2 regions of the Streptomyces sp. NPDC005004 genome follow, and region 1 is predicted to be linked to the other one. Evidence: riboswitches for the same ligand, from Rfam matches in the RefSeq annotation. Region 1 holds a riboswitch; the other holds the start of a gene.
The links. A riboswitch is a leader RNA that binds a small molecule or an ion and turns the genes downstream of it on or off. The one in region 1 is predicted to bind glycine.
Positions count from the first base shown of each region.

Region 1 (9,498 bases):
AAAACCAAAGGCCCTCCGGAGAGGGCCTGTTGATCAGTAACTGCCGCGCACGGGTGGGTAGCCGTAGCCAGCGGTGGGTGCCTGAGGGCGTACGGACGGCGGGAGTTGGGGCTGCGCGCCGACCACGTGCGCCTCGCGGTCGTAGAAGGGGCGCGCGTTCGCCCGCATCCACATCACGACCGGGTCGTAGTCGTCGGTCATCGCGACGGTGGAGACGGGCAGCCCGTCGGGGACCGCGCCGATCGACTGCTGCATCATCGCCCGCACCGAGTCGACCGCCGCCGGGGTCGTCTCGTACACGTCCAGGCCGATGGCGAGGTACGGCGCGCCGAGCGCGGGCTGCACCCAGGCGCGGCGCAGCGAGCGCAGGGCGGGGGTGCGGTGGGCGTTCTGTGCGAGCAGGGCGTAGAACGCCGGCACCTCGATGGCGGGTTCGGACAGGCTGAGGGGGCCCGCGGGCTGGCGGTCCAGGCCCGTGGCGATGCGGCGCAGGTCCAGCCAGGGGATGCCGACGCCGCCGCCGGGGGCGTGCGGGTTGAGCCAGAGACCGTAGTGGTCGGGGTAGAGGGTGCGGGCCACGTCGAGTCCCTCGGCCACCTCGTACGACCGGCTCCAGCCGCTGGCGGACAGCTCCTGCGCGGAGGTCACACAGGGGGCGTAGCCGAAGCCGTCGACCTCCATGTTCCCGTACTGCGCGTCCGGGGAGCCGGCCTGGCCGTGCCAGAGCAGCATCCAGATCTGCCCGGTCGAGGGGGTGGCGAGGGCGCGCAGCAGTGCCTCGTAGGCGTCGTAACGCCCGGGGGTGACCTGGCGGAGTGTGTGTTCGACGCCGGCGCTCGGGCTCGCGCTCACCTGTCTTACCGCCCCTTCGATTCTTGCCCCAGTGTGGAGGACAGCTTAAGCGGCGATCGCCGTGATCCCCATGGAGGACTGCTTGCCGTACCGATGGCTAGTTGCCGTACTGGTAGAAGGGGCGCACGTTCGTCTTCAGCCAGTCGCCCACCGGGTCCTGCGCCACGTCCAGGAGGACGAGGTTGACGGGCCAGGGCGCCGGGGACTGAGCGAGGGCGCGCTCCAGCGCCTCCAACGGCAGGGCGCGCAAGTCGCCCTCCCACTGGGAGAGTTCGACGCCGATGAAGAGGACCGGATCGGCCGTCTCGATGGCGGCGAGGCAGCGGCGGGCCGTGACGACGACGCCCGTGCCCGCGAACTCGGCCGAGGCGGCGGCGAGGAAGTCCACCGGGTCCTCCTGCCAGTCGGGCTCGAAGAGCCGGACCCGGGCGCCGCCCGCCGGACCGTCGAGCGCCGTGCGGTCGGCCCGGCACAGCTCGGCGACCGCCTCGGGCGGCAGCGGAACGCCCACCACGCCACCGGGGTTGAGCACGATGCCCGCCTGCGGCGGCAGCCCGCGCGCGAATTCCACGGCCGGGGCGACGGTGAAGGAGAGGTGGGCGCCCGGCGACTGGCGGAACTGCTCCTCGGAGCTGAAGACCGGGATGAACACCTGGCCCTCGATCTCCACGGAGGGCAGGTCGAGCGAACCGCTCTGCGGGCCACCGCCGTTGGGCAGCGGTATCCACACGAAGCTGCGGGAGAGGACCTCGACGATCCGGGCGCCCGCCGAGGGCACGCCGAGGGAGGCCGAGAGCACCTCCTCCAACTCGTTGCCGGGCCACCCGCCGTGCGGATGGGGGTGCGCCTGTGCCGGGAAGTCCGCGGGAAAGTCCGCCGGGAAGTCCATGTTCCTACCGCCTGCCGGGAAACCATGCTGTGGTGCAGAAGGCTAACCGGTGCGGGCGGCGGACCTCACGCCGCGAAGTCGATCCGGCGCAGCCCGTCCGCCGAGGCGCGGTCCAGCAGCACCGCCGAGGCGCAGCCCGGGGGCAGTTCGCCGCGCTCCACGGCGCGCAGCAGCCGCGCCGTGGTGTGCCGGTGCCGTCCGAAGGCGTAGCGGGAGACGCCCCGGCCGCGCTCGCGCTGGCCGTGGCGGGCGACCTCGGCGTCGACGTCGAGCAGGACCAGGTGGAGGGCGGTGCCCCTGCGCCGGGCCTCGTGGGCGAGCCAGGCGCGCACCCAGGGCTGGGTGCCGCAGTCGTGGACGACGACGCCCTCGCCGGTGGCCAGCGCGCGGCGCAGCCCGGCGTAGTGGGCGAGGCGGACCAGGGGGCGGTAGAGCGCGTACGGCAGGGCGGGCAGCCGGGTCTGCCAGCGGTCGCGGGTGTCCTGGGAGTCGATGCGGCGGCCGGGGACGACGCGGTGCATGAGGGTGGACTTGCCGCTGCCGGGCAGCCCGGTGACGACCACCAGGTCGCGGGGGCCGAAGCGCAGCTCGCGAGGCGTGCCGCCGGGGCACTCGCGCAGGTCGCGTACGAGGGGGGCGGGGCGGGCGGCGGCCCGGCGTTCCCGTGCCGGGGCGGAGGGCTGGCGCGGCACCGCCAGGCCGGTGGCGGCGTACGCCGGAGTCCTGTTCACCGAGATCGTCCTCCCCTTGGGTTCGGTAATCCCTTGCCCATCCCATGTAAAGAGAAGGTAATGCGGGAAGTCGGTGGTTCCGTGTCCGTCCTGCCACGGTCCGGTCACAGGCGGCCGCCCCTTCAGCGGCGGCGATCGCCGTGCGATGATGTGGCCGCCAACTGCATACCGGCCGCTTGAATCCGCGCGGGAGAGTCCCTGGCAGTACGTCGCCGGGGCGCCGAAGGAGCAAGTCCCTCCCTTGAATCTCTCAGGCCCCGTTACCGCGCGGGCGAGGCACATCTGAAAAGCGGGCCGCTGCCGTCAGTGGCTCCACCCAAGGTGCAAACCGTGACCGTGCGGGTCATGGCGAACCTCTCAGGTTCCGATGACAGATGGGGAGGAACGTTCCTCGCCCCATCCCCCGTTGCCCTGGGAGACGACCGACCGATGAGCAGCACCGAACTCCGTCACACCGCGCTCGACGCCGTGCACCGCGCGCTCGGCGCCACCATGACCGACTTCGCCGGCTGGGACATGCCCCTGCGCTACGGCTCCGAGCGCGACGAGCACCTGGCGGTGCGCACCCGGGCCGGTCTCTTCGACCTCTCGCACATGGGCGAGATCACCGTGACCGGCCCCGACGCGGCAGCGCTGCTGAACTACGCGCTGGTCGGCGACATCGCCTCGGTGGGTCTCGGCCGCGCCCGCTACACCATGATCTGCCAGGCCGACGGCGGCATCCTGGACGACCTGATCGTCTATCGGCTCGGCGAGACCGAGGCTTCTTCCGAATACATGGTCGTGGCCAACGCCTCCAACGCCCAGGTCGTCCTCGACGCGCTGACCGAGCGCGCGGCGGGCTTCGACGCCGAGGTCCGCGACGACCGCGACGCCTACGCGCTGCTCGCCGTCCAGGGCCCGGAGTCCCCCGCGATCCTCAAGTCGCTCACCGACGCCGACCTCGACAACCTCAAGTACTACGCCGGGCTCCCCGGCACCGTCGCGGGCGTCCCCGCGCTGATCGCCCGCACCGGCTACACCGGCGAGGACGGCTTCGAGCTGTTCGTGAAGCCGGTGCACGCGGTCGAGCTGTGGCAGGCGCTGACCAAGGCGGGCGAGGCGTCCGGTCTGGTCGCCTGCGGTCTGTCCTGCCGCGACACCCTGCGCCTCGAGGCGGGTATGCCGCTGTACGGGCACGAGCTGACCCGCGAGCTGACCCCGTTCGACGCCGGTCTCGGCCGGGTCGTGAAGTTCGGCAAGGACGGCGACTTCGTGGGCCGCGCCGCGCTGAGCGAGGCCGCTGAGCGCGCCGAGCAGAACCCGCCGCGCGTCCTGGTCGGCCTGATCGCCGAGGGCCGCCGGGTGCCGCGCGCCGGGTACGCCGTCGTCGCGGGCGGCGAGGTGATCGGCGAGGTCACCTCCGGCGCCCCCTCCCCCACCCTGGGCAGCCCGATCGCCATCGCCTACGTGGACGCGGCGCACGCGGCGCCGGGCACCGAGGGCGTCGGCGTGGACATCCGGGGCAGCCACGAGCCGTACCGGGTCGTGGCGCTGCCGTTCTACAAGCGCCAGAAGTAGCCACAGGGCGCCGCGCGTCCTCGCTGCCGCTTCGGCGTGACCCTGCGCACATTTTCCCCGCTCATCAGCGGTTTACGTCCCCTTCGTCCGTCCAGCACGCCCTCGCGTACAGGAGAATTCAGGTCATGAGCAACCCGCAGAAGCTGAGCTACACCAAGGAGCACGAGTGGCTGTCGGACGCCGAGGACGGCGTCTCGACGGTCGGCATCACCGAGCACGCGGCCAACGCGCTCGGCGACGTGGTCTTCGTCCAGCTCCCCGAGGTCGGCGACACGGTGACCGCGGGCGAGTCCTGTGGCGAGCTGGAGTCCACCAAGTCGGTCTCGGAGCTGTACTCGCCGGTCACCGGTGAGATCACGGAGATCAACCAGGACGTCGTCGACGACCCGTCCCTGGTGAACTCCGCGCCCTTCGAGGGCGGCTGGCTGTTCAAGGTGCGCGCCGCGGAGAAGCCCGAGGAGCTGCTCTCCGCCGACGAGTACACCGCCTACACCGCAGGCTGAGGAGCCGGAGCCGTATGACTGACGTCCTGAACACGCCCCTGCACGAGCTGGACCCCGAGGTCGCCGCCGCGGTCGACGCCGAGCTGCGCCGCCAGCAGTCCACCCTCGAGATGATCGCCTCCGAGAACTTCGCGCCGCTCGCGGTGATGGAGGCGCAGGGCTCCGTCCTGACCAACAAGTACGCCGAGGGCTACCCGGGCCGCCGCTACTACGGCGGCTGCGAGCACGTGGACGTGGCCGAGCAGATCGCCATCGACCGGGTGAAGGAGCTGTTCGGCGCCGAGTACGCCAACGTGCAGCCGCACTCGGGCGCCTCCGCGAACCAGGCGGCGCTGTTCGCGCTGGCCCAGCCCGGGGACACCATCCTGGGTCTGGACCTCGCGCACGGCGGCCACCTCACCCACGGGATGCGGCTGAACTTCTCCGGCAAGCAGTTCGACGTGGTCGCCTACCACGTGGACGAGGAGACCGGACTGGTCGACATGGCCGAGGTCGAGCGCCTCGCCAAGGAGCACCGCCCGAAGGTGATCATCGCGGGCTGGTCGGCGTACCCGCGGCAGCTCGACTTCGCGGAGTTCCGGCGGATCGCGGACGAGACCGGGGCCCACCTGTGGGTCGACATGGCGCACTTCGCCGGTCTGGTCGCGGCGGGGCTGCACCCGAACCCGGTCGAGTACGCGGACGTGGTGACCTCCACCACGCACAAGACGCTCGGCGGTCCGCGCGGCGGCATCATCCTCGCCAAGAAGGACTTCGCCAAGAAGCTGAACTCCTCGGTCTTCCCCGGTTTCCAGGGCGGCCCGCTGGAGCACGTGATCGCGGCGAAGGCGGTCTCCTTCAAGGTCGCCGCCTCGGAGGAGTTCAAGGAGCGGCAGCGTCGTACGGTGGAGGGTGCCCGTATCCTCGCCGAGCGGCTGACCGCGCCGGACGCCCGCGCGGCCGGGGTGAACGTGCTCTCCGGCGGCACCGACGTGCACCTGATCCTGGTGGATCTGCGTGAGTCGGAGCTGGACGGGCAGCAGGCCGAGGACCGCCTCCACGAGGTGGGCATCACGGTCAACCGCAACGCCGTCCCGAACGACCCGCGGCCCCCGATGGTCACCTCGGGTCTGCGGATCGGCACGCCGGCGCTGGCGACCCGCGGCTTCACGGCCGAGGACTTCGCCGAGGTCGCGGACGTGATCGCGGAGGCGCTGAAGCCGTCGTACGACGTCGAGGCGCTGCGCGGCCGGGTGCGGGCGCTGGCCGACAAGCACCCGCTGTACCCCACGCTGGGCGAGTAGTACCCCGAAGTTCACTTGGGTGCCCCGCCCACCGTCCCGTGGGCGGGGCACCCGTGCTCTGTCAGCATCACTTTTGTACTTGTTCGTCATTGAGGAGTCACCGTGGCCGTCTCGGTCTTCGACCTATTCTCGATCGGCATCGGCCCGTCCAGCTCCCACACGGTGGGCCCGATGCGCGCGGCACGCATGTTCGCCCGCCGCCTGCGCAACGAGGGTCTGCTGGACTCCGTCGCCGCCGTGCGCTGCGAGCTGTACGGCTCGCTCGGCGCGACCGGCCACGGCCACGGCACCCCGAAGGCGGTCCTGCTCGGCCTGGAGGGCGCCTCCCCGCGCACGGTGGACGTGGAGGGCGCGGACGACCGGGTGGAGGGGATCAAGAAGGCGGGTCGCCTCAGCCTGCTCGGCGAGCGCGAGATCCCGTTCTCCTTCGACGACGACCTGCTCCTGCACCGCCGCAAGGCCCTGCCCTACCACGCCAACGGCATGACCCTGTGGGCGTACGACGCCTCGGGCGCCGAGCTGCTCACCAAGACGTACTACTCGGTCGGCGGCGGCTTCGTCGTGGACGAGGAGGCGGTGGGCGCGGACCGCATCGTGCTGGACGACACGGTGCTGAAGTACCCCTTCCGCACGGGCGACGAGCTGCTGCGTCTGACCAAGGAGACGGGCCTGTCGATCTCCTCCCTGATGCTGGAGAACGAGCGGGCCTGGCGCACGGAGGAGGAGATCCGCGAGGGTCTGCTGGAGATCTGGCAGGTCATGCGCGAGTGCGTGCGCCGGGGCATGTCCCGCGAGGGCATCCTCCCGGGCGGCCTGCGCGTCCGCCGCCGCGCCGCCGTCTCCGCCCGTCAGCTGCGCGCCGAGGGCAACCCGCTCGCGCACGCCATGGAGTGGATCACCCTCTACGCGATGGCGGTCAACGAGGAGAACGCGGCGGGCGGCCGCGTGGTCACCGCCCCCACCAACGGCGCGGCCGGCATCATCCCGGCGGTGCTGCACTACTACGTCAACTTCGTGCCCGGCGCCGACGAGGAGGGCGTGATCCGCTTCCTCCTGGCGGCGGGCGCGATCGGCATGCTCTTCAAGGAGAACGCCTCCATCTCCGGCGCCGAGGTCGGCTGCCAGGGCGAGGTCGGCTCCGCCTGCTCCATGGCGGCGGGCGCGCTGGCCGAGGTCCTCGGCGGCTCCCCCGAGCAGGTCGAGAACGCCGCCGAGATCGGCATGGAACACAACCTCGGCCTCACCTGCGACCCGGTCGGCGGCCTGGTCCAGATCCCCTGCATCGAGCGCAACGGCATGGCCGCGGTGAAGGCGGTCACCGCCGCCAAGATGGCCATGCGCGGCGACGGCGCCCACATGGTCTCCCTCGACAAGGTCATCAAGACGATGAAGGAGACGGGGGCGGACATGAGCGTGAAGTACAAGGAGACGGCGCGGGGCGGTCTGGCGGTGAACATCATCGAGTGCTGAGGCCGCGCAGCAGCAGCCCCAGTGCGCGTGGGCGTGACGGTGACGCCGCGCCGTGCAGTACGTCCGCACCAGGGTCGTGCCGACCCGGGGCGGACGCCCGTAGGGAGGCGATCGGGCTGCTCGCCATGGGGGCCGGCACGGGCACGAGCGTCCTGGTCGGCCGGCGGGGTCCCGAATCGGCGGCGGAGGTACCGCGTCACCACCTGGACCGGATCTTCACGCCTCCCGCGAAGTCCGAGGCCAGGGGCGGGAGACGGCGCCCAGAGCGGGGATCCGCCGTGTCCGCGCGCTCACAACCGCCGTCACCACAAAGGGAGTCCCATGTTCCGAGTGCCCCTCCCGGGGGCACAACCTCTTCATGCTCCATGGGATCGACGTCAGCGCCTACCAGTCCTCGTCGTACGACACCGACGGGCTCTCCTTCGCGTTCATCAAGGCGACGGAAGGCCGGTCGTACGTCAACTCCAGACTCGCGGCCCAGACGAAGACCGCGCGGGACGCCGGTCTGGTCGTGGGCTTCTACCACTTCCTGTGGCCCGGCAATCTCACGGAGCAGGCCGAGTACTTCGTGGCGAAGGCGCCGGACAAGCCCGGGGACATCCTGGCCGTCGACTGGGAGACCACCGGTGACGGCACCCACGCCAGCAACGCGGAGAAGGACGCGTTCATCCGCAAGCTGAAGCAACTGCGCCCGAAGAACCGGGTCGTGCTGTACACGAACCGCAACTACTGGCTGAACGTGGACACGACCTCGTACGCCGGTGACGGCCTGTGGATCGCCGACTACGTGAGCGCGGGCAAGCCGCGCATCAAGGCCAAGTGGCGGTTCCACCAGTACACCAGCGAGCCGCTCGACAAGGACGTGGCCGACTTCTCCAGCAAGGCCGCCCTGGTGGCCTGGGCCCACCTCAGCACGTAGGAGGCACCGGGCGGCCTTGCCGGCTTCCGGCGGGGGTCAGCCCTTGAACTCCGCCGGGCGCTCCGGGGAGGCGGCCGCCAGGGCGGCGCGGACCGCGTCCACGCCCTCGCGCAGGCCGTAGACCGGGGTGGCGGGCTGCTGGCGCCAGGAGTCGTCGATGCCGCCCGCGTCGACGGTGTCGAAGCCGAGTTCGTCGATGAGCGCGCGGACCTTCGCCTTGGCGGCCCCGTCGTCCCCGGCGACCGGGAGGGCCAGGCGGTCCGGGTCGCCGGCGGGGCGGGGCCGGTCCAGGATGTCCTGGGCGTAGGTGCCGTTGAACGCCTTCACGACGGGGCGCCCGAGGTGGCGCTCGGTCCAGCGGCTCTCGGTGATGCCCTCGTCCTCGATGCCGGCGATCCGGCCGTCGCGCTCACGCGGGTAGTAGTTGTTGGTGTCGATCACGGCGGCCCCCTCGGCGGCGCCGTCGAGCAGCCCGGCGGGCAGGTCCGGGACCGCCTTGAGCGGGACGGTGACCACGACGACCTCGGCGCCGTTCGCCGCCTCCTCGGCCCGTACGGGTGTCGCGCCGGTCTCCTCGGCCAGCTCCTTGAGCGTCTCGGGGCCGCGCGAGTTGGCCACGGACACGTCGTGGCCGAGGGCGGTGAGCCGCCGGGTGAGGTTGCCGCCGATGTTGCCCGCGCCGATGATGCCGATCTTCATGAAAACCTCTCAGGGTTCATGCATGTGCATTCTTCTGCCGTGGGCGACAACCGAGCTGCGGGGCGGGCTATTCCGGCCCGTACGGCGAACGGGTGACGGCGGCCGGACACGAAAAAGGGGCGCCCCGTCAGGGCGCCCCCTCTCGCACACGCGTCACTTGGCCAGGTAGGCCCAGAACTCGTCGAACGACAGGACCTTGTCGCCGTTGAGGTCGCGGGTCTTGATGATGGCCGCCGCCACCGTCTCGGTCACGTTCCAGTCGCCCTGCTGAGCGAGGGCGCTCTTGAACTCCGACGCGGTGATGAACCCGTCACCGTCCGCGTCGATCCGCTGGAACTGCTTGCGTGCTTCCTCGATGTCGGCCACCGATCCGCCCCTTTTTCCTCGTGTGTGCGCTGCCGTACCGGCATACTGACGCTGGTCAGATTAACCGTCCGTACGCGCCCGCAGTGCGGCGACCACCCACCCGAAGTCCTCTTCGTGGTCGAAGACGGGCGTTCCCTTGAGGACGCCGAGCAGCCTGCGGTACCGCGCGAGCCGGGGATTGTGCGAGGCGAGCATCCGCTCCAGCACCTTGTCCCGGTCGGTGTCG
Region 1 is NZ_JBSGAH010000024.1:60,082-69,579, forward strand. It holds gene ACWEEU_RS27130 (enhanced serine sensitivity protein SseB C-terminal domain-containing protein) at 34-852, opposite strand; gene ACWEEU_RS27135 (enhanced serine sensitivity protein SseB) at 950-1,741, opposite strand; gene ACWEEU_RS27140 (AAA family ATPase) at 1,807-2,472, opposite strand; glycine riboswitch at 2,650-2,748, shown strand; glycine riboswitch at 2,749-2,856, shown strand; gene gcvT (glycine cleavage system aminomethyltransferase GcvT) at 2,902-4,032, shown strand; gene gcvH (glycine cleavage system protein GcvH) at 4,158-4,535, shown strand; gene glyA (serine hydroxymethyltransferase) at 4,550-5,818, shown strand; gene ACWEEU_RS27160 (L-serine ammonia-lyase) at 5,921-7,288, shown strand; gene ACWEEU_RS27165 (glycoside hydrolase family 25 protein) at 7,647-8,207, shown strand; gene ACWEEU_RS27170 (NADPH-dependent F420 reductase) at 8,244-8,906, opposite strand; gene ACWEEU_RS27175 (EF-hand domain-containing protein) at 9,060-9,272, opposite strand; gene ACWEEU_RS27180 (helix-turn-helix domain-containing protein) at 9,333-9,498, opposite strand, start outside.

Region 2 (9,498 bases), on a different contig from region 1:
GTTCGTCCTGCCCCACGGGCGGGTCTGTTTCGGTCAAGGGGAATCGCCCGTGAAGTTGTTTGGGAAGTTGTTCGGCAAGAGCGCGCGAGAGGGCGGCGACAACGCGACGGCCCGTCATCGCGCACAGTCCGGAGAAGACGGCCCCCGTCCGCTGTTCCGCGACGAGGTCGCTGGTCCGGCCGGTGGCAATTCGGGAGGCCAGGGCGCGGCGTCCGTTGACCCTGCCGGGTCCGGCGGCATAGGTTTCGGACAACCGTCAACCTCAAGTGCGGGTGGAGGGTTTGCCTCCGATCCGTCCGCGTCCAACGCCCCCGGGGGGTCCATGTCGGTCCTGGAGTGTTCCAGGTGCGGGAACCGCAACGCGCAGAACGCCCGTTTCTGTTCCAACTGCGGTGCGCCGCTGCGCCCGGGCGCGACGCCCGAGCGTGCCTCGGAGACCACGTCGACGATCTCCATCTCCGGCCTCGAGGCGTACGACGCCGAGATGACCGGTCAGACGGCGGTCCCGATGCTGTCGCCCGAGGCGCAGGCCGCGGTCGACGCGCTTCCGGCGGGCTCGGCCCTCCTGGTGGTGCGCCGGGGTCCGAACTCGGGCAGCCGCTTCCTGCTGGACAGTGACCTGACCACGGCCGGCCGTCATCCGCAGAGCGACATCTTCCTGGACGACGTGACGGTCTCGCGCCGTCACGTGGAGTTCCGGCGCGCTGCGGACGGCTCCTTCACCGTGGCGGACGTGGGCAGTCTGAACGGCACGTACGTCAACCGTGAGCGGATCGACGAGGTCCCGCTGGCCAACGGTGACGAGGTGCAGATCGGCAAGTACCGGCTCGTCTTCTACGCGAGCCGGCAGGGCGTCTGACCTACCCCCGGGCACCCGTCCGGGGGAACCACAGGGAAGGTCCATGCTTCACACACCGAGCGGCGGTGCCGGAAGCGGTACCGCCGCCAGGGACAGCGAACCGATGAGCATCGGCACCGTGCTGAACGTGCTGCGCGACGAGTTCCCCGAAGTCACCATCTCCAAGATCCGTTTCCTGGAGTCGGAGGGCCTCGTCGAGCCGCGCCGGACGCCCTCGGGGTACCGCAAGTTCGGTGCCGAGGACGTCGAGCGGCTGGGCCACATCCTGAGAATGCAGCGGGACCACTATCTGCCGCTGAAGGTGATCCGCGAGCATCTGGACGCCATGGAGCGCGGTGAGGCCGTCCAGTTGCCCGTCGTGGGGCGCCAGCGCTCCGCGGAGGACACGGCGGACGACCTGGCCGAGGGGCCCACGGTGGCCCGGATCGGCCGGGACGAGCTGCTGGCGGCCGCCGACATCGACGAGGCCGAGCTGCGGGAGTGGGAGTCGTACGGCCTCATCGCTCCGCTGGCGGACGGGGTCTACGACGCCGAGGCCGTCACGGTGGCGGCTCTCGTGGCCGAACTCGGCGGATTCGGGATCGAGCCGCGCCATCTTCGGGTCATGAAGGCGGCGGCCGAGCGCGAGGCGGGCCTGGTGGACCAGGTGGTGGCTCCGCTCAAGCGCCACCGCAACCCGCAGACCAGGGCCCACGCCGAGGCGCGTACGAAGGAGCTGGCGGCGCTCACCATGAAGCTGCACGCGGCCCTGGTGAAGTCCGCGCTCGGGGTCCGGCTGCCCTGAACCGGGGCCCCGAGGGGGGACCGGATCGCCCACCTGTTCCCGGCCCGACTACCCAAACGTCCCGGGCACGGCCTAGGGTTGCTGTGTGAACGAGCTCGATGTCGTAGGTGTCCGGGTCGAAATGCCCTCCAACCAACCGATCGTGCTCCTGCGCGAAGTGGGAGGCGACCGCTACCTCCCCATCTGGATCGGGCCCGGGGAGGCGACGGCGATCGCCTTCGCCCAGCAGGGCATGGCCCCCGCGCGGCCGCTGACGCACGACCTGTTCAAGGACGTGCTGGAGGCCGTCGGTCAGGAGCTGACCGAAGTGCGCATCACGGATCTGCGTGAGGGCGTCTTCTACGCGGAGCTGGTGTTCGCCAGCGGGGTCGAGGTGAGCGCGCGTCCCTCCGACGCCATAGCGCTGGCCCTGCGCACCGGCACGCCGATCTACGGGAGTGACGGGGTGCTCGACGATGCGGGCATCGCCATCCCGGACGAGCAGGAGGACGAGGTGGAGAAATTCCGCGAGTTCCTCGACCAGATCTCGCCCGAGGACTTCGGCACCAGCAGCCAGTGAGGCACCGGCGCGGACCCCGTGGTCAGAGGCCACGGGGCTGCCCCGTGCCGCCGTGCCGCGCGGCTGGAAGCGGTGTCACGGGCGGGCAATTGCCAACGGCGCGTGAGAGCGTCCTACGACCCCTCGCGAGCGCATTCGGCTAGCCTTTCCCCGCGGTGGGACACGAGAAACCACTCTCAGGGTGATTATCACTCGGCGTGCCGAGTGTGGCGATCGTTGACGCACCCCTGGTGACTGCCTACCGTCGAGATGGCAGGTCAAGGACGGAGGTCGGCGTGAGAACCAGCGGCGACGGTACGGCTGGGGGCGCCCCCGGAAACGGGTTCGGGGCGAGCGGTCCGTACCCTCCCCCAAGCTCGCGGCTCCGCCCGAGCGGGGGGTATCCCCAGCCCAGCGGCGCGGCGGAACACGCCGCGCAGCGGCCAACCGCAGTGCCGGAGGGCGAAGGGGCGGCGACGGCATCCGAGGAGATCGGCTACCGCGGGCCCACGGCCTGCGCGGCGGCCGGCATCACCTATCGGCAGCTCGACTACTGGGCCCGCACCGGCCTGGTGGAGCCGAGCGTGCGACCCGCCCACGGCTCGGGCACCCAGCGGCTGTACAGCTTCCGGGACGTGGTCGTCCTCAAGATCGTCAAGCGCTTCCTGGACACCGGTGTCTCGCTGCAGAACATCCGTTCGGCGGTACAGCACCTCAGGGACCGCGGCTTCCGCGACCTGGAGCGCATGACGCTGATGAGCGACGGCGCCACGGTCTACGAGTGCACCTCCCCGGACGAGGTCCACGCCCTGCTCCAGGGCGGCCAGGGCATCTTCGGCATCGCCGTGGGCGTGGTGTGGCGGGACGTGGAGAGCGCGCTGTCCCAACTGCACGGCGAGCGCGTCGACACCGGCGAGACGCTGATCGGGCACAACCCCGCCGACGAACTGGCCAGGCGGCGCAACCGGGCCGTCTGAGCCCACGGAAGGTTCTCGCGGCGCCGGGTGACGGGCGTTGTCAGTGGTGTGGTGCACCATCGGACATGTGAGAGCCGCGCCGACGATCCTCCATCTCGACATGGACGCCTTCTACGCCTCGGTGGAGCAGGCGTCCAAGCCGAGCCTGCGCGGCAAGGCGGTCGTGGTCGGCGGCCTCGGCCCGCGCGGGGTCGTGGCCACCGCGTCGTACGAGGCGCGGGCGTTCGGAGTGCACTCGGCGATGCCGACGGCCCAGGCGCGCAGACGGGCGCCGAACGCCGCGTACGTCACGCCCCGCTTCGCCGTCTACCGCTCGGTCAGCGAGCAGGTGATGGCCCTGCTGCGCGAGCTGTCGCCGCTGGTGGAGCCCCTGAGCCTGGACGAGGCGTTCGTGGACCTGGAGGCCGGGGGGACGGCCTGGGACGAGCCCTCGGCGCGTGCGGTCGGTGTCAGACTGCGCGCCGACATCCGGGAGGTCACCGGGCTCACCGGCTCGGTCGGGCTCGCCGCCTCCAAGATGCTCGCGAAGATCGCTTCCGAGCGCGCCAAGCCCGACGGACTGTGTCTGATAGAACCCGGCACCGAGCGCGCCCTCCTCGGACCGATGCCGGTGCGGACGCTGCCCGGAGTCGGCCCCGCCACCGGCGACCACCTGCGCCGGGCCGGGATCACCACCGTGGACGAACTGGCCGAGGCCGGCGAGGACGAACTGGTCCGGCTGCTCGGCAAGGCCCACGGCCACGCGCTGTACGCGATGGCGCTGGCGCGCGACGACCGGCCGGTGGTCGCCGAGCGCGAGGCCAAGTCGGTCTCCGTCGAGGACACCTACGACGTCGACATCCACGACCGGCTGAGGATCGGCCTGGAGGTGCGGCGGCTCGCCGACCGGTGCGTACGGCGGCTGCGCGGCGCGGGACTGTCCGGCCGCACCATCGTGCTCAAGGTGCGGCGGTACGACTTCTCGACGCTGACCCGCTCCGAGACGCTGCGCGGGCCCACGGACGACCCGACGGTGGTCCGGGAGGCGGCCGCGCGGCTCCTGGAGTCGGTCGACACCACCGGCGGGGTGCGGCTGCTCGGCGTCGGCGTCACCGGACTGGCCGACTACACCCAGGAGGATCTGTTCGCGCAGGCCGCGGGCGAGCTGGCCGCCGAGACGCCCGAGGAAGCCACGCCCGAGCCGCTCCCGGCCGCTCCGGCCGCGCCGCCGGAGCGGCAGTGGCGGCCCGGCCAGGACGTGCGGCACGCCGAGCACGGGCCCGGCTGGGTGCAGGGCAGCGGGCTCGGCCGGGTCACCGTGCGCTTCGAGACGCCGCTCTCCACCGCGCCGGGCCGGGTGCGGACCTTCCGGGTGGACGACCCGGACCTGGAGCCTGCCGACCCGCTGCCGCTGGTGGTGAGGGCGACCGACGCGGCGGAGACGGAGAGAGGGGCGTGAGGGAGAAGGGGTCAGGCGTCCTCGGTGCCGGCGAGCTTGCCGAAGTCGCGGTCCGGGACCTTGGGAGCGCCGGGGGAGGAGCCCACGTCGAGGCCGTAGTGGTGGTAGAGCTGGAGCTCCTGCTCGGGGGAGAGATGGCGGCCCACACCGAAGTCCGGGGCGTCCTTGATGAGCGCGCGTTCGAAGGGGACGTGGAGGGTGCCCTCGACCAGTTCGCTCGGTTCGAGCGGGACGAAGGCGTCACGGGAGAAGAGCCCGGTGCGTATGGCGGCCCACTCGGGGACGCCCGTCGCGTCGTCGAGGTACACCTCGTCGATGGTGCCGATCTTGGTGCCGTTGCGGTCGAACGCCTTGCGGCCGATCAGATTGCGCGGATCGATGTCGGTCTGCACGGTCCCTCTCCCTCCACGTGGTCCCAACTCATCCGTTAGCACTACAAAAGAGCAGAATGAGCGTGGCGGCCACTCGAACGCCGCGGGTCACGGCCCCGCTGGTACCCTGACAACGGCTGCTGACCCCGTGCGGGAGAGTCCTCCGAGCAAGTCGGAGGCGCCGAAGGAGCAACTCCTCCCCGGAATCTCTCAGGCACCCGTACCGCACGGACGAGGTCACTCTGGAAAGCAGGGCGGGCGTCCACGGCTCCCGCTCTCACCGACGGTGAAAGCCGGGGTCCTCGGGCCTCCGGTGAAGCTCTCAGGTATGAGATGACAGAGGGGGAGGCCGGTGGGCACCCGCGCCGAGGTGCCCCTCGCAGGTCGCGCCAGACCAGGAGGCCTCCGCACATGACCGCCCCTCGCATTCCGCTCTCCGCACTCGAAGCGGGCATCCCCTTCGAGCAGCGTCACATCGGGCCCGACCACGAGGCACGGGCCAAGATGCTCGCGCAGGTCGGCTACGGCTCCCTGGACGAGCTGACCGCCGCCGCCGTCCCGGACGTCATCAAGAACACCGACGCCCTCGACCTGCCGGACGCCCGCACCGAGGCCGAGGTGCTCGCGGAACTGCGTTCCCTCGCGGACCGCAACCAGGTCCTCGGCTCCATGATCGGGCTCGGCTACCACGGCACCTTCACCCCGCCGGTCATCCTGCGCAACGTCATGGAGAACCCGGCCTGGTACACCGCCTACACGCCGTACCAGCCGGAGATCTCCCAGGGCCGTCTGGAGGCCCTGCTGAACTTCCAGACGATGGTCGCCGAGCTGACCGGGCTGCCCACCTCCGGCGCCTCCCTCCTCGACGAGGGCACCGCCGCCGCCGAGGCCATGGCGCTCTCCCGGCGCATGGGCAAGAACAAGAAGGGCCTCTTCCTGGTCGACGCGGACACGCTGCCGCAGACCGTCGCGGTCATCGAGACCCGCGCCGAGCCGACCGGCGTCGAGATCGTCGTCGCCGACCTGAGCGAAGGCATCCCGGCCGACATCGCCGCCCGTGACATCACCGGCGTCCTGCTCCAGTACCCCGGCGCCTCCGGTGCCGTGCGCGACCTGAAGCCCGTGATCGAGCAGGCGCACGAACTGGGCGCGCTCGTCACCGTCGCCGCCGACCTGCTCGCCCTCACCCTGCTCACCTCGCCCGGCGAACTGGGCGCGGACATCGCCATCGGCACCACCCAGCGCTTCGGCGTGCCCATGGGCTTCGGCGGCCCGCACGCCGGTTACATGGCGGTGCACGAGAAGTTCGCCCGCAGCCTGCCCGGCCGTCTCGTCGGCGTCTCCGTGGACGCGGACGGCCACAAGGCGTACCGGCTCGCGCTGCAGACCCGTGAGCAGCACATCCGCCGCGAGAAGGCCACCAGCAACATCTGCACCGCGCAGGTCCTGCTCGCCGTCATGGCCGGGATGTACGCCGTCTACCACGGCCCCGACGGCCTGCGCACCATCGCCCGCCGCACCCACCGCTACGCCACGATCCTCGCCGAGGGCCTGAAGGCGGGCGGCGTCGAGATCGTCCACGGCGCCTACTTCGACACGCTCACCGCGCGCGTGCCCGGCAAGGCCGCCGACGTCGTCGCCGCCGCGCGCAAGGGCTGGGTCAACCTGCGCCAGGTCGACGCCGACCACGTCTCCCTGGCCTGCGACGAGACCACCAACCGCGCCCAGGTCGCCGCCGTGTTCGCCGCCTTCGGCGTCGAGGGCGACATCGAGGCGCTGGACGCGGCCGCGGCCGAGGCGCTGCCCGAGGCGCTCCTGCGCACCGACGACTACCTCACCCACCCGGTCTTCCACGAGCACCGCTCCGAGACGGCCATGCTGCGCTACCTGCGCAAGCTGTCCGACCGCGACTACGCGCTCGACCGGGGCATGATCCCGCTCGGCTCCTGCACCATGAAGCTGAACGCGACCACCGAGATGGAGCCGGTCACCTGGCCCGAGTTCGGCCAGCTGCACCCCTTCGCGCCCGCCGACCAGGCCGAGGGCTACCTCACCCTCATCCACGAGCTGGAGGACCGGCTCGCGGAGGTCACCGGCTACGACAAGGTCTCCCTCCAGCCCAACGCCGGGTCCCAGGGCGAGCTCGCCGGTCTGCTGGCCGTCCGCGCCTACCACCGCGCGAACGGCGACGAGCAGCGCACCGTCTGCCTCATCCCGTCCTCCGCGCACGGCACCAACGCGGCGAGCGCCGCGATGGCCGGGATGAAGGTCGTCGTCGTCAAGACCGCCGAGGACGGCGAGATCGACGTCGAGGACCTGCGCGCCAAGATCGAGCAGCACCGCGACCAGCTCTCCGTGCTGATGATCACCTACCCGTCGACCCACGGCGTCTTCGAGGAGCACGTCGCGGACATCTGCGCCCAGGTGCACGACGCGGGCGGCCAGGTGTACGTCGACGGCGCCAACCTCAACGCCCTGGTCGGCCTCGCCAAGCCCGGCCACTTCGGCGGCGACGTCTCCCACCTGAACCTGCACAAGACGTTCTGCATCCCGCACGGCGGCGGTGGCCCGGGCGTCGGCCCGGTGGCCGTGCGCGCGCACCTCGCGCCGTACCTGCCCAACCACCCGCTCCAGCCGGCCGCCGGTCCCGAGACGGGTGTCGGCCCGATCTCGGCGGCGCCCTGGGGCAGCGCGGGCATCCTGCCGATCTCGTGGGCGTACGTCCGCCTCATGGGCGGCGAGGGGCTCAAGCGCGCCACCCAGGTGGCCGTGCTCTCCGCGAACTACGTCGCCAAGCGCCTGGAGCCGCACTACCCGGTGCTCTACACCGGCCCCGGCAACCTGGTCGCGCACGAGTGCATCATCGACCTGCGTCCGCTGACCAAGGCGACCGGCGTCAGCGTGGACGACGTGGCCAAGCGCCTGATCGACTACGGCTTCCACGCGCCGACCATGTCCTTCCCGGTCGCCGGCACGCTGATGATCGAGCCGACCGAGTCGGAGGACCTGGCCGAGCTGGACCGGTTCTGCGACGCGATGATCGCGATCCGCGCCGAGATCGACAAGGTCGGCTCCGGCGTCTGGCCCGCCGAGGACAACCCGCTGCACGGCGCCCCGCACACCGCCGCCGCGCTCGGTGGCGAGTGGACGCACCCGTACAGCCGCGAGGAGGCCGTCTTCCCGGCCGGGGTCTCGGCCGCCGACAAGTACTGGCCGCCGGTGCGCCGCATCGACCAGGCCTTCGGCGACCGCAACCTGGTGTGCTCCTGCCCGCCGCCGGACGCGTACGAGGACTGAGCCCGCACACGCGCGAGGGGCGGCCCCCGGCCCGTGGATCCGGTGGATTCACGGGTTGGGGGCCGCCCCTCGGCGTTTTCTCAGACGGTGGCCAGCGAGACTTCCGTCGACTTGATCAGCGCGACCACGTCGGAGCCCGTCGCCAGCTTCAGCTCCTCCGCCGACTCATGGGTGATGGCGGAGGTCAGCTCGGCGCCCGGCACCGCGATCTTCACCGCGGCCATGGCCTCGCCGGTGGTGATGTCCGTGATGGTGCCCGCGAGCTGGTTGCGGATCGAGATGTGGTGCACGGGCTCGGTGGCGAGCGAGACCTCCGTCGCCTTCACCAGGGCGCGCACGGACGTGCCCTCCCGAAGGCCCAGGTCCTCGGCGGCCTCCAGAGTGATCGCCGCGGTGATGTCCTGACCGCCGGTCAGTTGGACCTTGACGGTCGCCATGACCTCGCCGGAATGGACCGCCGTGACGGTGCCGGGAAGCTGGTTGCGGATACTCATGGTCATGGCGCCCCACCGTACGGGGTGCGCACACTCACTCCGGGTAAGCGTGCGTCTGCGTCGCCTTGACGGTCGCCCAGACTGCGGCGCCCGGGTGAAGGCCGAGTTCCGCCGCCGCTGCCGTGGTGAGGTCGGCGGCCAGGGGCAGGTCGCCCGTCAGGTCCACGCGGATCTGGTCGCCGTGGGATTCCAGGCCGACGACATGGCAGCGCCAGAGGTTGCGGGCGCTGGCCCCGGTCGGACGGTCCCGGAACAGGGTCACCGCGACCGGCGGGAAGGCGACGAAGACCGGCCCGGCCAGCTCCTCGGTGGTCGTGACCTCCGGCCCGGTGTCCAGTCGTACGGTGTGCCCGTCGGCGGTTCCCCGGTAGAGGTTGAGGCCGACGAGCCGCGCGATGTACTCCGTGCGCGGATGGCGGGCGATCTCCGTGGGGCTGCCCTCCTGCACCACACGGCCGTGCTCCACGACCACCAGCCGGTCCGCGAGCACCATGGCGTCCAGCGGATCGTGCGTCACCAGGACGGCGACGGCCTCGAACTCCGCGAGATGGCGCCGCAGCTGGGAGCGGACCTCCAGCCGGGTGCGCGCGTCCAGGGCGGCCAGCGGCTCGTCGAGCAGCAGCAGCCGGGGACGGGTGGCCAGCGCCCGCGCCACGGCGACGCGCTGGGCCTGCCCGCCGGAGAGCCGCCGCGGCCTGGCGTTCACGTGATCGGCGAGCCCCAGCCGGTCCAGCCACTCC
Region 2 is NZ_JBSGAH010000009.1:5,914-15,411, forward strand. It holds gene ACWEEU_RS14450 (FHA domain-containing protein) at 1-859, shown strand, start outside; gene ftsR (transcriptional regulator FtsR) at 903-1,643, shown strand; gene ACWEEU_RS14460 (bifunctional nuclease family protein) at 1,729-2,202, shown strand; gene ACWEEU_RS14465 (MerR family transcriptional regulator) at 2,478-3,158, shown strand; gene ACWEEU_RS14470 (DNA polymerase IV) at 3,226-4,596, shown strand; gene ACWEEU_RS14475 (PRC-barrel domain-containing protein) at 4,608-4,988, opposite strand; glycine riboswitch at 5,109-5,203, shown strand; gene gcvP (aminomethyl-transferring glycine dehydrogenase) at 5,379-8,264, shown strand; gene ACWEEU_RS14485 (TOBE domain-containing protein) at 8,345-8,764, opposite strand; gene ACWEEU_RS14490 (ABC transporter ATP-binding protein) at 8,793-9,498, opposite strand, start outside.
Region 2: linked by a shared signal. The riboswitch ahead of gcvP (aminomethyl-transferring glycine dehydrogenase) and the one ahead of gcvT (glycine cleavage system aminomethyltransferase GcvT) in region 1 are both predicted to bind glycine.